2 regions of the Clostridium thermobutyricum genome follow, and region 1 is predicted to be linked to the other one. Evidence: a T-box and tRNA genes for the amino acid it is inferred to sense, from the RefSeq annotation. Region 1 holds a T-box; the other holds one or more tRNA genes.
The links. The T-box of region 1 lies ahead of tyrS (tyrosine--tRNA ligase). A T-box ahead of a tRNA ligase gene usually reads a tRNA of that ligase, here a tRNA-Tyr.
Positions count from the first base shown of each region.

Region 2: it encodes a tRNA-Tyr, which carries the amino acid that the T-box ahead of tyrS (tyrosine--tRNA ligase) is inferred to sense. The anticodon was not compared.

Region 1 is NZ_KB850956.1:535,583-543,482, reverse strand. Features, by position in the region: gene HMPREF1092_RS02400 (TcaA 3rd/4th domain-containing protein) at 1-590, opposite strand, end outside; gene HMPREF1092_RS02395 (hypothetical protein) at 724-1,065, opposite strand; gene HMPREF1092_RS02390 (histidinol-phosphatase HisJ family protein) at 1,166-1,933, shown strand; gene HMPREF1092_RS02385 (alanyl-tRNA editing protein) at 1,971-3,161, opposite strand; gene cax (calcium/proton exchanger) at 3,261-4,319, opposite strand; T-box leader at 4,693-4,921, shown strand; gene tyrS (tyrosine--tRNA ligase) at 5,384-6,610, shown strand; gene HMPREF1092_RS02370 (AEC family transporter) at 6,856-7,767, shown strand; gene tdc (tyrosine decarboxylase) at 7,802-7,900, opposite strand, start outside.
Region 2 is NZ_KB850956.1:2,254,788-2,262,687, reverse strand. Features, by position in the region: gene spoIID (stage II sporulation protein D) at 106-1,137, shown strand; gene HMPREF1092_RS10545 (M23 family metallopeptidase) at 1,269-1,997, shown strand; gene spoIIID (sporulation transcriptional regulator SpoIIID) at 2,084-2,335, shown strand; gene mreB (rod shape-determining protein MreB) at 2,427-3,467, shown strand; gene yyaC (spore protease YyaC) at 3,772-4,332, opposite strand; gene HMPREF1092_RS10525 (hypothetical protein) at 4,438-4,944, shown strand; tRNA gene HMPREF1092_RS10520 (tRNA-Tyr) at 5,114-5,198, shown strand; tRNA gene HMPREF1092_RS10515 (tRNA-Val) at 5,208-5,283, shown strand; tRNA gene HMPREF1092_RS10510 (tRNA-Thr) at 5,307-5,381, shown strand; tRNA gene HMPREF1092_RS10505 (tRNA-Tyr) at 5,387-5,471, shown strand; SAM riboswitch class I at 5,794-5,909, shown strand; gene metK (methionine adenosyltransferase) at 5,992-7,170, shown strand; gene HMPREF1092_RS10495 (DegV family protein) at 7,445-7,900, shown strand, end outside.

The DNA.
Region 1 (7,900 bases):
GTTTCCTTTATTAAGCCATATTTGCTATCAACAGTACCTTCTAAAGTATATTCACCTGGAATTAAATTTTTAACTACTTTTCCTTGTTCAATTTGTTGGCCATCTAAAGTTATATTTGTATTACTTAAATTAGAATTTACCTTTAAATCAAAAGTTTTAAGATTTATATAATATTTATCTCCTAAAAATCCTTTTTCTTTTTTAAGTTCCATAATTTTTGATGTACCATTATTTTTTACTAAGTCTACAAATTCACTCACTTTATCACTTCTGTTTTGAAAATATTTTGCTAGTGGCTTTAATTCATTTCCTGTTGCTTTTTTACCATTAACTTTTATTATGCTATTTAAAGTTCTAACATTTCCATCTTCTAAACCTACTTGAAGTTTATTTAAAACTTGTTGACTATTATTTTTAGGTGTTCCTAAAAAATATCCTAAACATAAACATAAAATTAATACTATTGGAATTAAAATCTTCTTATATTTACTTGCAAATTCTAATAATTTTAGTTTATTAGGATATTTCAAAAGTTTTGTATATTCAGCAGTTTTATCTTTCAATTTATCTAAATCCACATTTTTTTTCATTTTATACACAACCTTTTATTAATATAATATAATAATCATTAATTTAAAATCAATATTTTTAACTTTTTCTTAATAAGTTTGAATTTATATATATTTTAATAATGGGTATGATAAAATCATACCCATTAATTTATTACTCTAATATGTCAATTAGCCATTTTCCACAGTCTACACACTTAAATATTCTTATTACAAATAGATCTAATTTATTTTCTGCTAATACATTTTTATATTTATCAACTTCTTCTTTAGTTACAAACTCATCATTTTCATCTATATATCCATGAATTTGTATAAAGTAGTTATTTCTGCTTTTATTACAACATTCATTATCATCTGCTGTAACTATTTTTTCGTATTCTAAATAATTTGCGAAATCTTGAATTATATAAATAATATCCTCATAATCTTCAATGTTATCTATAAAATCTTCTTCATAAAAAACAAGATCTTTAATTTTAAAAAGTTCTTTCATATTCTTTCCTCCAATATAAGTATACTTTATCTTTACTTAATATATTCATATAATACTATGCTATAATATAAAAAACAATTTTTATTTAAGGAGACAAACAATGATTTTTGATACTCATATGCATACTGAATTATCATCTGATAGCCAAATGAAACTTTCCTCTATAATAGAAAAATCTAAAGAATTAAAAATTGGAGTAATATTAACTGATCATTTAGACTTAAACTATCATATAAAAAATGAATTTAGAGTTGATTTAGATAAATTCTTTGAAAAATACTCAAGCTATAGAAATGATAATTTACTTCTAGGTGTTGAAGTTGGATTAAGTTCAAGTATTGTAAAAGAAAATACTGAAAAAACAAATAAATATCCATTTGATTATATTATAGGTTCTGTTCATTCTGTTGATGATGAAGATATCTATTTAACTTATTCTAAAAAAGGATTAAATAGAGAAGATTATTTTAAAAATTATTTAAATGCAGTTATTAAATATATTACTGAGTTTAATAATTTTGATTCTTTAGGTCATATTGACTATCCTTGTCGTTATTGTAATTATGAAAATAATAATTTAAATGTATCTGAACATGGGGAATATTTAAAACAAATTTTTCCTATTTTAATTAAAAACGGACAAGCTTTAGAAATAAACACTAGAAGATTACATTTAGAAGATGTTTATAAATCTACTTTGGATATTTATGAGCTTTATGCTAAATGTGGTGGAAAATATGTTACATTAGGATCTGATGCTCATACTGATGATGCTATTGGCGCAAACTTTAATATTGCTTTAGAAATTTGCAAAAAACTTTCTTTGAAGCCAGTCTATTTTAAAAATAGAAAAATGATATTAATGTAATTAAAAAGGTCTTTAGTAAAACTAAAGACCTTTTTAATTATTTTTTTATTTTTTTAATTGCATATTCTAAGGCATTTTCTATATTATTATTGTTCTTTCCTCCACCTTGAGCTAGAAACTTACTTCCTCCACCTCTCCCATCAATTAGAGTTATAGAATCTTTTAATAAACTTCCCATATCAATATCACTATCTTTAGAGGATGCAAATATAAGATTTGCCTTCTCTCCATTAGTTATCCCAACTAATGATAGTGTTTTTTCTATAGAACATATTTTTTCTATAACTTTATTTATATTTTTAATATTTCCGTTCTCATATACTTTTTTAAATACTTTTATCCCATTTATTACTTCACATTTACTTAAAATTTCTTTTACTTCATAATCACTTGTTTTTTCTAAAAGTTCTCTATTTTGATTTTTTAGATTTTTTATATCTTCTTTTAAATTTTCAATTCCTTTTATAACTTCGTCCTCACTACAACTTAAATAATTACAAACTTTTTTTGAAAAATTATCTTTGATTATATAATCATTTATAGCTCTTTTTCCTGCTAAATATTCAATTCTAGTATTTCCTTTATGCCCTTCAGCTCTCTTTAACTTTATACATTGAAGTTCTATTGTTCTACTAGGATGAACTCCACAACACGCATTTATATCCAAATCTTCTATTTTTACAACTCTTATTTTTTCATCTGTTTTAGGTAAATCTCTTCTAAGTCCTAGCTTCTTTAACTCTCTTCTTTCAGGAAATAAAAATTCAACTTTTAGATTCTTAAAAATATTTTCATTTGCATAAGCTTCTGCTTTTCTTATTTGTTCTTCTGTTAATTTTCCTACTATATCTATAGTACTAATCTCTTTTCCTAAATGTATTCCAGCAGTATTTTGATTAAATAACTTAAAAAAGCATCCTGACAAAAGATGCTGAGCTAAGTGTTGCTGCATATAATCAAATCTTCTATCCCAATTAATTTCACATTTTAATCTATGTTTTTTTAATATTTCTTTTTCTACTACGTGATATATCTCTCCATCTTTTTCATATACTTCTAATACTTCAACACCTACTATAGTTCCTATATCATGTGGTTGCCCTCCTCCACCTGGGAAAAATGCTGTCTTATCTAATGTTATATGATATTTATCTTCTTTTTTTTCTACACCCGTCACTTCTGCAAAAAAATCTTTTATATAGCCATCAACATAATATAATTTTTCCATTTAATCACGTCACTTTCTTTAATCTTTTATAAAAAGTATAGCAAAAAGGAATTATATAAAAAAGTATTAACTTTTTATATAATTCCTTTATTTATCTTATTAAACTATAAAAAATGCCGCTGAAACTATTATATATACTGCTAAAAGTTGCACTCCTTCAAGCCAATTTGATTCTCCATCATTTGCTACTCTATTAGCTATAAAAACTGATGCTATAAGTGCCACTAATTCAAATTCATTAAATATTATACTCATAGGAGAAAATAGTAGACTTAAAAATATTAAAATTGGTGCAACAAAAAGTACTATTTGTAAACTTGATCCTATTGCAATTTCTAATGCAACATCCATTTTATTTTTTATTGCCATAATAACTGCTGTACTATGTTCTGCTGCATTACCTATTATAGGAATTATTATTATTCCTACAAAGAATTCACTAAGACCTAAAGCATGCGTCATAGGTTCTACAGCACCTACTAAAATTTCAGATTCTACTGCAATAACAATTGTGGCTAAAAGTAAAACAAAAATAGCTTTCCACATGCTCCATCCTTTTTCTACTTTATGATTAGAATTACCTCCAATTTCTTCTATCGCATATATATCTTTATGTGTAAAAAATGAAAAAATCAAACTTAATATGTATATTACAATCATTATTATTCCAACTAAAATACTTAATCCTTCATACTTTGTATTTAAAAGATTTATATCCATAGTATGTGTGAATATTGCAGGAATTGTTAATCCAATTACAGAAAATAACAACATACTGGAGCTAACTTCAATAATATTTTTATTAAACTTTTGAGTTTTATGTTTTATTCCACCAGCGAGAATACTAAGACCTAACACAAGTAACACATTTCCTATAACTGAACCTGCTATAGAAGATTTTACAACTTCAAATAATCCTTTTTTAAGTGCAAAAAATGATATTATAAGTTCTGTAGCATTTCCAAAAGTTGCATTTATAAATCCTCCTAATTTTGGTCCCGTATAAATTGAAATAGCTTCTGTAGCCTCTCCCATAAGTCCAGCTAATGGAATTATTGCCAAAGCTGCTAAAATAAATATTACAGTTTCATTAAAATTAAAAAACTTAGCTATTATACTTATTGGAACAAATATTAATAGAACTCTTAAAAATTTCATTATCATACCTCTTTTCCATAATCGAATAAAAATATATTTATTTTTAAAGCAAATAAATTATTTATTATATTTTAAGTTTTAATTTATTTTAACTAAAAATATTTTTATTTTTATACTCATATATTTAAAAATATATTATTTAGTATTCTTTTTTTTATTAATTTTTATTCTCTATGAACCTTTTTATTAAGAAATAATAAATTTAAGAAAACTCTTTGGAAACCCTGTATTTGTAATATTTTAGGAGTATTTTTCTTTTTTGATGTTTTAAATTTATTAATATACATTCAAAATTTTTAGTATTGACTATTATTTTTTTCAGATATATAATAAGCACATGCAGTACAATTGCTGCAGTTGCAAAAGATAATTAATAAAGACAATGATAAGAGCAAGTAGAAGTATCTAAGCTTAACAGAAAGTTGCCGGTTGATGAGAGGCGCAAGGACATTTACTTTGAATACGTCTTGGAGTCATGCATTGAACGTTAATTTTTAATTAGTAGGTGTTATCGGATAAGCTTCGTTAAAGCTATTAAGGTTACATATAAATTTTATGTAATAAATTAAGGTGGTACCGCGTGATATAATCTCGTCCTTTGTTATAGGATGAGTTTTTTTTATACGCAAAAACTCTTATTATAATTATTTTTTGTAAATCTTACTCATTTAATTAAATTTTATACATGGTTGGGTGTAAAGCAAAAAAGCCTACAAAAATAACTTTTTGAAGACCTTTCAAATAAAACTAATCATTCAGGAATAACCTCGGAAATTATTCGTGAATAACATCTTTCTCACTCAGGTTAGTTGAATATATTTTCTTCATTAAGATTTTGCTTAAATTAGTCCTTAATATTTGTATATAAATCAAATCACCCAACCTAGTATAGAAAAATATTTGCAAGAATTCCTACAACATTGCAAATACTAATTCTAAATGAAGAAATTTAATAACATTTTTATATAACTCTATTATATTTCTTTATTTAAACAAGGTCAACTATATTCAATAAGATAGGACTAAAATTAAAATTTTATTTAAATTATAATGGAGGAAAAATTATGGAAAACGTATTAGACACACTAAAAGAACGTGGATACATTAAACAATTCACACATGAAAATGAAACTAGAGAATTATTAGGTAAAGAGAAAATAACATTCTACATTGGATTTGATCCAACTGCTGATAGCTTACATGTTGGTCATTTCATAGCATTAATGTTTATGGCTCATATGCAAAGAGCTGGTCATAGACCTATTGTATTAATAGGTGGTGGTACTGTTACTATCGGAGATCCAAGTGGAAAAACTGACATGAGAAAAATGCTTACTGATGAACAAATTCATCACAATGTTGAATCAATAAAATCACAAATGTCAAGATTTATTGATTTCTCAGATGATAAAGCAATATTAGTAAATAATGCTGATTGGCTTAGAGGATTAAACTACATTGATTTCTTAAGAGAAGTTGGTGGACATTTTACAGTAAACAAAATGTTAGCTGCTGAATGTTTTAAAAGAAGATTTGAAGCTGATAGAGGTTTATCATTCTTAGAATTTAACTACATGTTAATGCAAGCTTACGATTTCTTAGTTTTAAATGAAAAGTTCGGATGTAAAATGGAATTAGGTGGAGACGACCAATGGTCAAATATGATTGCTGGTGTTGACTTAGTTAGAAAGAAAAAATCTAAGAGCGTATACGCTATGACTTGTAGTCTTTTAACAAACAGCGAAGGTGAAAAAATGGGTAAAACAGTTGGCGGAGCTTTATGGCTTGACCCTGAAAAAGTATCTCCTTTTGAATTCTTCCAATACTGGAGAAACATCGATGATGCTGACGTTGAAAAATGCTTAAAATTATTAACATTCGTTGAAATGGATGAAATCAGATCATTATGTGATGTTGAAGGTGCAGAAATAAATAAAGCTAAACAAAGATTAGCATTTGAAGTTACCAAATTAGTTCACGGTGAAGAAGAAGCACAAAAAGCTGCTAAAGCTGCTGAAGCTCTATTCAATGGTGGAGTTGATTTAGAAAATGTTCCAACTATTGAACTTTCAGAAGATAAACTTGGAACTAGCTTAATAGACTTATTAGTAGAATTTAAAGTTCTTCCTTCAAAATCAGAAGCTAGAAGATTACTACAACAAAACGGTTTATCATTAAACAATGAAAAAGTTACTGATATTTCAGCTACTTTAAATAAAGAACATTTTGCAGAAGGATTTGCAATGATCAAAAAAGGTAAAAAAGGATTTACAAAAGTTGTTATAAAATAATTAAAATAAATTAATCAACCAAATTAAAATTAATCAACCAAATTAAAATTAATCAACCAAAACAAATTTAATCAACCAAATTAGAAATCTTGTTAATTAATATAATAACTTTTAAAATTATAATCTATACTACTACAAATATACGGATTAAAACCTATCTATTAAATTAGATAGGTTTTTTTATTTATTTAAAGTTAATTCATATCTTCCATATATAATTGTATAAGTAAAAGAGGTGATTTATATTGAATTTTACTATTATAAAAGAAGTTTTTATATTATTTTTAATTATGCTTGTAGGAATTTTTATTAGAAAAAAAAATATAATTTCTGAAGAAAGCATTGGATCTATGTCAAACTTTTTAATTAAAGTTTCACTTCCCTTTTTAATACTATCTTCATTTAATTATAAAATAACACATTCAGTTATTCATAATGCAATATTAATATTTATTTTTTCAACTATAATACACATTTTCCTTTATGTATTAAGTAAACTTTTAGCATTAAAATTATCTAAAGAAAATAAAGCAATTTGTGTATTCTCTAATTTATTTTCAAACTCTGGTTTTATGGGTTATCCTATAATGGCTGGACTTTATGGAAAATTAGGTGTTTTTTATACTGCAATTTATGGAATACCTTATTGTATATTCCTATTTAGTATTGGAATAATACTATTTAATAAAGAAGAAAATAATAAATTAAAAATTATTAAAAACATAGTTTTTAGTCCAGGTATTATTGCTACTTTACTAGGAATTGTTCTTATCATTTTCAATTTAGAACTTCCTTCACCTATACAATCAACTCTTAGTTACATAGGAAATATGACTACTCCACTATCAATGATAATTGTTGGAGCTATGTTAAGTTCTATAAATTTAAAGGAAATGTTTAAAGAAAAGCTTCTATATTATATAAGTTTTACAAAACTTATATTAATACCAATACTAATTTTCTTTTTAACCACAATTTTGGGTGCAACACCATTTATAAGAAGTATATGTGTATTATTAGAAGCATTACCTGTTGCAGTTGTATGTTCAGTTTTTGCAAGTAGCTTTAAAGTAAAGCCTGAATTTGCTGCTCAATGTGTTTTTATTACAACTATTTTTTCTATTATAACAATACCTATAATAATGAATATAGTATAAAAAGGTATCAAGAAAATCTTGATACCTTTTTATTTTATTTATTTATTTTTTTGTCATTATATATCTTTTGTAATTTATCTTGAATTGCTTTTTCTATTTTTTCCATGTACTCTGCAAATACTTTTTTATCATT
Region 2 (7,900 bases), 1.7 Mb from region 1:
TATAAGCTGTACTAGTTTTTTTTGCTTTACATAAAATTATCAAAGGTAAGAATAAATAATTAAAAAGGACATATATATAGATGTATGAAGTTTGGAGGTGGTTTTATGAATAGTAAAGACCTTAGAGAAAATTTAATGACTATAGGAGTAACAACTTTAGTTATAGTAGTTTGTTTAATAATATTACCTAAATTACTGCTAGGAAAAAGTATAGACATAGATAATTTAAATGAAGAAGGAACTACTATTTCACAAAAGACTAATCCTTATATAACAGTAGAAGGTAATAAAAAACTAGAAGTATATAGAAGCAATACAGGAAAAACAGAAAAAATAGATTTAGAGGATTATATAATAGGAGTAGTTTCAGGAGAGATGCCAATAAGTTTTGAAGAGGAAGCTTTAAAAGCACAAGCTGTAGCAGCGAGAACCTATTATTTTACTAAAAGAGAAGAAAAGTGTGATATAGCTAAAAATGGAGATATATGTGATACAATACATTGCCAAGTTTACATGAATAAAAAAGAGAGGAAGTCTCAATGGGACAAAAAAGTAGCAGATAGTAATTATAAAAAAATAGAAAAAGCAGTTAAAGAAACAGAAGGAAAAGTATTAGCTTATAATGGCGAAATAATAAAGTATCCACAATTTTTCTCAACTAGCTCTGGAAAAACAGAAAATTCTGAGGATGTTTTTGTTTCAGCTGTTCCTTATTTAAAATCTATAGAAAGTAAAGGAGAAGAGATTTCTCCTAAGTTTACAGGAGAAAAAGAAATTACAAATTTACAATTTGCAAGTTTAGCTAATAAAACTTATGGAGCTAATATTAGTTCATCAAATGTACAATCTAATGTAAAAGTGTTAGGAAGAACAGAAGGTGGATCTATAGAAAAAATACAAATAGGACAAGCGATTATAAAAGGGACTGAATTCAGAAAATTATATGATTTAAGTTCAGCAAATTGTGAACTAGAATTTTTTAAAGATAAAGTAAAAATAAAAACAAAAGGAAGTGGGCATGGAGTTGGAATGAGCCAATGGGGAGCTAATGTAATGGCTAAAGAAGGAAAAAAATATGATGAAATACTAAAGCATTATTATAGTGGAGTAGAAATTAAAAAAATTAAATATAAATAGTGTATAAAAAGGTGATATTTGGGAGAATACTCAAATATCACCTTTTTATTTGCTTAATTTATGTAAAAAATAGATTAAATGATTAAAAATGTAAAAAAAGGACACAATTTAAATTAGGAGGTGTTGATTTAATGAAACAAAAAATCAAAGAAATAACTAATAAAATAAAAGGATTCTTTAGAAATAGCTCAATCAGTAAAAAAGAAGGCTTATACATAGCTATATTTACTGGTATATGTGTAATTCTTATTTCAGGAATAGTGGCTTTAAAAGGTGTAAATGCAGATAAAGGAAATGAGGCTAAAGAACCAGTAGAAAAAGAAGTTAGCTTAGATGTTCCAAATGATATAGCAAACTCACAAGCTATGGAGAACTCAGAAAGAGTTGAAAAGGAAAAAGCAGATTCTACTAAACCAGTAAGTACACCAAAACTTTCTTTTATAAATCCTGTTGAAGGTAAGATTGTCAAAGGTTATGATGATGCGATAATCTCAGGAGACAAAATGAGAAGTGAAATGTATGGTGGTATTTCTGTTGCTGCAAAAATTGGTACAGAAGTAAAAGCTGGTGAAGCTGGAGTAGTTGATGAAGTTAAAAATAATGACGTAATGTTTGGGACTACTGTAGTAATTAAGCATACAAATGGAGTTAAAACAGAATACTGTAACTTAGATACAAACTTAAAAGTAAAAAAAGGTGATAACGTAACAAAAGGTCAAGTTATAGGAAAAGTTGGTAAAACAGCTCAAAGTTTAGGTGCTTCATTAAAATGTGAATTTTTACACATAAGAATGTATGAACTTAAAGATAAAGAATATAAAGAAATTGATCCAGGAAAATACTTTTCATTTAAAAAGTAAGTTATCAAATTAATCAGTCATTTGAATAAAATGGCTGATTAATAAAAATACTAATAACAATGATGAATTCTCTAAGGAGGTACAAAATGAAAGACTATATTGAAGAAAGGGTATTAGAAGTTGCACAATATATAATTGATTCAAAAGCAACAATAAGAAAAACTGCAAAAGTTTTTGGGGTTAGTAAAAGTACAATCCATAAGGATATGACAGAAAGACTACCAAAGATAAACCCTGCAATAGCTGAACAAACTCATACTGTTTTAGAAATTAATAAATCAGAACGACATATAAGAGGTGGAAAAGCTACTAAAATGAAGTATAAAACTGCTGAATAATGTTGAAAGAATAAGCTATTCCATATATAATTTAAAGTATAAGTAGAAAAAAATAGAATTTTTTCAAAAAAAAGAAAAGGGTGGAATAGTGATGTGGTTTTGGAAATGGAATAGAGGTAATGATCTAGGAATAGATTTAGGAACTGCTACTGTTCTAGTATATATGAAGGGCAAAGGAATAGTATTAAAAGAGCCCTCTGTAGTTGCTATGAACAAAAATACTGGTAAAGTATTGGCAGTTGGAGAAGAAGCTAGAAAAATGATAGGAAGAACTCCAGGGAATATAGTTGCAGTTAGACCATTAAAAGATGGAGTTATATCTGATTATGATGTTACAGAAAAAATGTTACAAGAACTTATAAATAAAGTTTGTGGCAATAAAAAAATTACAACACCTAAAGTTATGATTTGTATACCATCTATGGCAACAGAAGTAGAAAAGAGAGCTGTTATAGATGCTGCAAGAAATTCAGGTGCAAAAGAAGTACATCTTATAGAAGAACCTTTAGCAGCGGCAATAGGTGCTGGATTAGATATAACAAAACCAAATGGTTGCATGATAGTTGATATTGGTGGTGGTACATGCGATATAGCTGTTATTTCCTTAGGAGGGATTGTTATAAGAACATCAATAAAGTCTGCTGGAGATAAATTTGATGAGGCAATCATTAGATATATAAGAAATAAATATAAATTGATGATTGGTGAGAAAACTGCTGAAGAGTTAAAGATTTCTATTGGATCAGTATATGAAGATGATAATGATTCAAAAGCAGTTGTTAGAGGAAGAAATATGTTAACAGGACTTCCAGATAACTTATCTGTAACTTCGGCTGAAATAAGAGAATCTTTAAAAGAGCCAATAAACCTTATAATTGAAGGAGTCAAAGGAGTATTAGAAAAAACTCCACCAGAAATAGTTGCTGATATAATAGAGCAAGGAATTTTAATGACTGGTGGTGGTTCTTTAATACATGGTTTAGATAAACTAATTCAAAAAGAAACTGGATTAGAAGTTAAAATAGCAGAAAACTCCGTTGAGGCTGTTGCTGAAGGAACCGGAATGGTTTTAGGATACATAGATAAATTAGATACTTCAGTAAATAATGGAGAAGTTATATTAATTGATTAATAAGTGCTTTTTAGCACTTATTTTTTTATTAAAAATTAAGAAGAAATAAAATTTATAATATCTTTTAATATAAAAATACTATTTAGGACATAGTTTATAGATTAAATTTATTAAAGGTATTTATATTGATTTAAAATTAATAAATATAAATAGGTTATGAAATATTATTTAGGTTAAATTATTAATAATATTATTTGAAAAATATCATTCATTATACTAGACATTTAGTAATTTTTATAAGGCGTATAGTAATTAAATAGTATAAAATTTAATTACTATATAACACCAATATAAATGTTAATTATTATATATCATCTGAGTATAATTCTTTTATTAAAATATCGGAAAGATTATAATTGTATGCGTTTAGAATTCCTTTAGCAATTATACAAGCTAAATCATATATAAATGAAAGTCTAATAGAATTAGAAGTTAAAAAATTATTAGAATCACCTTTAGAAACTATACCTACTATAGATATATCTCCTACTTCTTTTAAAATTTTGCCAACACCTTTTCCCGGATAAATTGGATGATCTCTAATACATATATCACCAACATTAGTACCCAAGCATGCATCAATTGCTATTATGTAAGAGCTTTGATGTTTTTCATTTATTGAGGAAAGAAATTTATTTAAATTTAGGGCATGTATTGGTTCATGTAAAGTTCCATATACTGGATAAGGGAAATTGTTGAATTTAAGAATACTTCCAACTATAGGACCTAAAGCATCACCTATAAATTTGTCAGTTCCAATACATACTATAACGAGATTTTCTTTTATATGTTCTTTTAAATATTCACCAATTAAATTAGTAGCAGTTGGATAATTAAAAGGAATTATTTTTTTCAAAGATTTCACCCCCTAGATAATATATTCACTAGAGTTTGTATATATACGAAAAAGCTTATGTTTGAATAAAATTCTTTAAAGTGGACATTAATTCAAATAAGAGGTGATATAATAATGAAGAAGATATTAGTTTTTATGATTTTTATAATGACGAGTTTAACTATGTATTTTTTAGTTTGGTGGCAACCAACTGAAAAAAATAATCAAGCAATAAACACTTCAAATGTTATTGAAACTGATAATAATATGAAAGATAATACAAATGTAGGAAAAGAATTAGATGACTCTAAAAAAGAACAAGATAAAATAGAAAAAGATTTAAAAAAAGAAAAAGCTAAAAAGATTGAAGAGGAGTCCAAAAAAGCAGAAGAGGAAAGAGCTAAGAAATTAGAAGAAAAAGAAAATAACAAATTGATTGTAAAAAAGATAAATGAAAATATGTCTATTGAAGATAAAAAAAATGTAGATAAATTATTGAGTGGATTATCTACAATAGATTTGATGAAAATAGAAGAAGGAATATTAAGTGGAGATTTAAACAGTGTTAAAGCTTTAATAAGCGAAAGATTGTTATTAGAGGATAGCAAGTTATTTTTTGAAATCATTGGCAAATATAAATAAGGGAAATAAATCACATATAAGTATAAAAGTTAAGTAATTGGAGAAAAACATAGAAAAATAATGATAATTTTGTTAAATAGCCTAATTTAAAGGTTGAAAATAATCCTTTATGAATATATACTAACTATTGTCGGTTGGACGTTGGTCTTCCGTAAATTAAATAAATTTTGGTGGGGTTCCCGAGTGGCCAAAGGGGGCAGACTGTAAATCTGTTGCAACTTGCTTCGAAGGTTCGAATCCTTCTCCCACCACCATTTAATTAAGGTCGCATAGCTCAGCTGGGAGAGCACCTGCCTTACAAGCAGGGGGTCACAGGTTCGATCCCTGTTGTGACCACCATTAAAAATAAAATGAAAACGTGCGCTGGCATGGCTCAACGGTAGAGCAGCTGACTTGTAATCAGCAGGTTGTAGGTTCGATTCCTATTGCCAGCTCCAAATAAGGTGGGGTTCCCGAGTGGCCAAAGGGGGCAGACTGTAAATCTGTTGCAACTTGCTTCGAAGGTTCGAATCCTTCTCCCACCACCAAACGCTAAGAAATATCTTAGCGTTTTTTTTATTAGAATTTTTAAATAAATGTAATAATATTATTATAGTAATAATAATAGATATAGTGAATAAATTTAAGAAATTACAAACTGTATATTAAAGAGAAAATATTAAAAACATTAAAAATATATAAATGAAATAAATGTTAAAAACTGACTACTAAGATATATTCTATGTTTATCTTGCTTAAGAAAAAATTCATATTTTCAAATAAAATTTTATTAAATATATAATGTGTTGACTTATTATATTTTAGTGTGTTACAATTTTCAAAGAAAATAAAGCAAATTAAATAACTAAACTCTTATCAAGAGAGGTGGAGGGAAATGGCCCTGTGAAACCCAGCAACCTACAGTAATTAATTTTAATTAATATGTGTGGTGCTAATTCCTGTAGATTTTATCTACAAGATGAGAAGAATAGGCAACTAGTTCTCTTCTTATCGAAGAGTTTTTTTATTATAAAAAAATTTTTATAGATTTGAAAGGAGAATAATGATATGAGAAGATTATTCACATCAGAATCAGTTACTGAAGGGCATCCAGATAAAATCTGTGACCAAATTTCAGATTCAGTATTAGATTCAATTTTAGCAAAAGATCCTAACGCAAGAGTTGCTTGCGAAACAGCTGTAACTACTGGAATGGTAATGGTAATGGGAGAAATAACAACTAACTGTTACGTTGATATTCCAAAGGTTGTAAGAGAAACAATAAGAGAAATTGGATATGATAGAGCTAAATATGGATTTGACTGTGATACTTGTGCAGTTATGACTACAATAGATGAACAAAGTGCTGATATCGCTATGGGAGTTGATGAAGCTCTTGAATCAAAAGAAGGTCAAAAAGATGAAGTTGAAGCAGTAGGTGCTGGAGACCAAGGAATGATGTTCGGATTCGCTACAAACGAAACTGAAGAATATATGCCAACTCCAATCGCTATGGCTCACAGACTTTCAAGAAGACTTACTGAAGTAAGAAAAAATGGAACTCTTTCATACTTAAGACCAGATGGTAAAACTCAAGTTACTGTTGAATATGAAGATGAAAAACCTGTAAGAATTGATACTATAGTTATTTCAACTCAACACAGTGACAAAGTAACTTTAGAACAAATTCAAACTGACATAAGAGAACATGTAATAAATGCTGTAATTCCATCAGAATTATTAGATGCAGAAACTAAATACTTCATAAACCCAACTGGAAGATTTGTTGTTGGTGGACCACAAGGAGATAGTGGATTAACAGGAAGAAAAATCATAGTTGATACTTACGGTGGAATGGGAAGACACGGTGGTGGAGCTTTCTCAGGAAAAGACTCAACTAAAGTTGATAGATCAGCTGCTTACGCTGCAAGATGGGTTGCTAAAAACTTAGTTGCTGCTGGTGTTGCAGATAAATTAGAAATACAATTAGCTTATGCTATAGGTGTTGCTAAACCAGTTTCAATCGGAGTTGAAACATTCAAAACTGGTAAAATATCAGATGAACAAATCGTTTCAATAGTAGAAAAAGTATTTGACTTAAGACCAGGTGCTATAATAAGAGACTTAGACTTAAGAAGACCAATCTACAAACAAACTGCTGCTTACGGACACTTTGGTAGAACTGATGTTAAACTTCCATGGGAAGAATTATCAAAAGTAGAAGAAATAAAAGCATTAATGAAATAATTATAAAAGGAGTTGATTTATTCAACTCCTTTTATTTTTGTAAAAAAGACTTTTTCTAAAATGAAAGAGTCTTTTTTATAAATAAAATGTATATTTGCTTCAAATAAGAACTTGGGAATATAATCCTTAAATAATTAAATAAATTTACAATGAATATAATAATTAAGTAAAGATAAATTTATTTAATTATTACAGAAATTATAAAAATTTAGATATATAAATATAATTAAATGTTATATAATGGAAAAAGGAGATTAGAAAAAGGGGAATTATTATGAGGATAATAGTAGATAGTACATGCGATTTACCAATAGAAATTATAGAACAATATGATATTAAAGTTTTACCACTTAAAGTTCTAATTGAAGATAAAGAATATTATGATAGAGTTACTATAGAATTAGAAGAAGTATATGAATATATGAGAAAGGGAGTTGTTCCTAAAACTTCTCAAGTATCACCAGTAAGTTTTTATGAAGTTTTTGAGGAGATGTGTGAAAATGGAGAAGATTTTATTTATCTTGCATTTTCAAGTAAGCTTTCAGGAACTCATGATTTAGGAAAAAGTATATTAAATGAATTTAAAGAGAAATATAAAAGTATTAATATGGAAATAATAGACACTAAATCAGGTTCTACGGCTATAGGGCTTTTAGTTTTAGAATGTATAAAAATGAACAAAGAAAATTTAGGATTTTTTGAAATATTAGAGAGATTAAATGAAAAAATA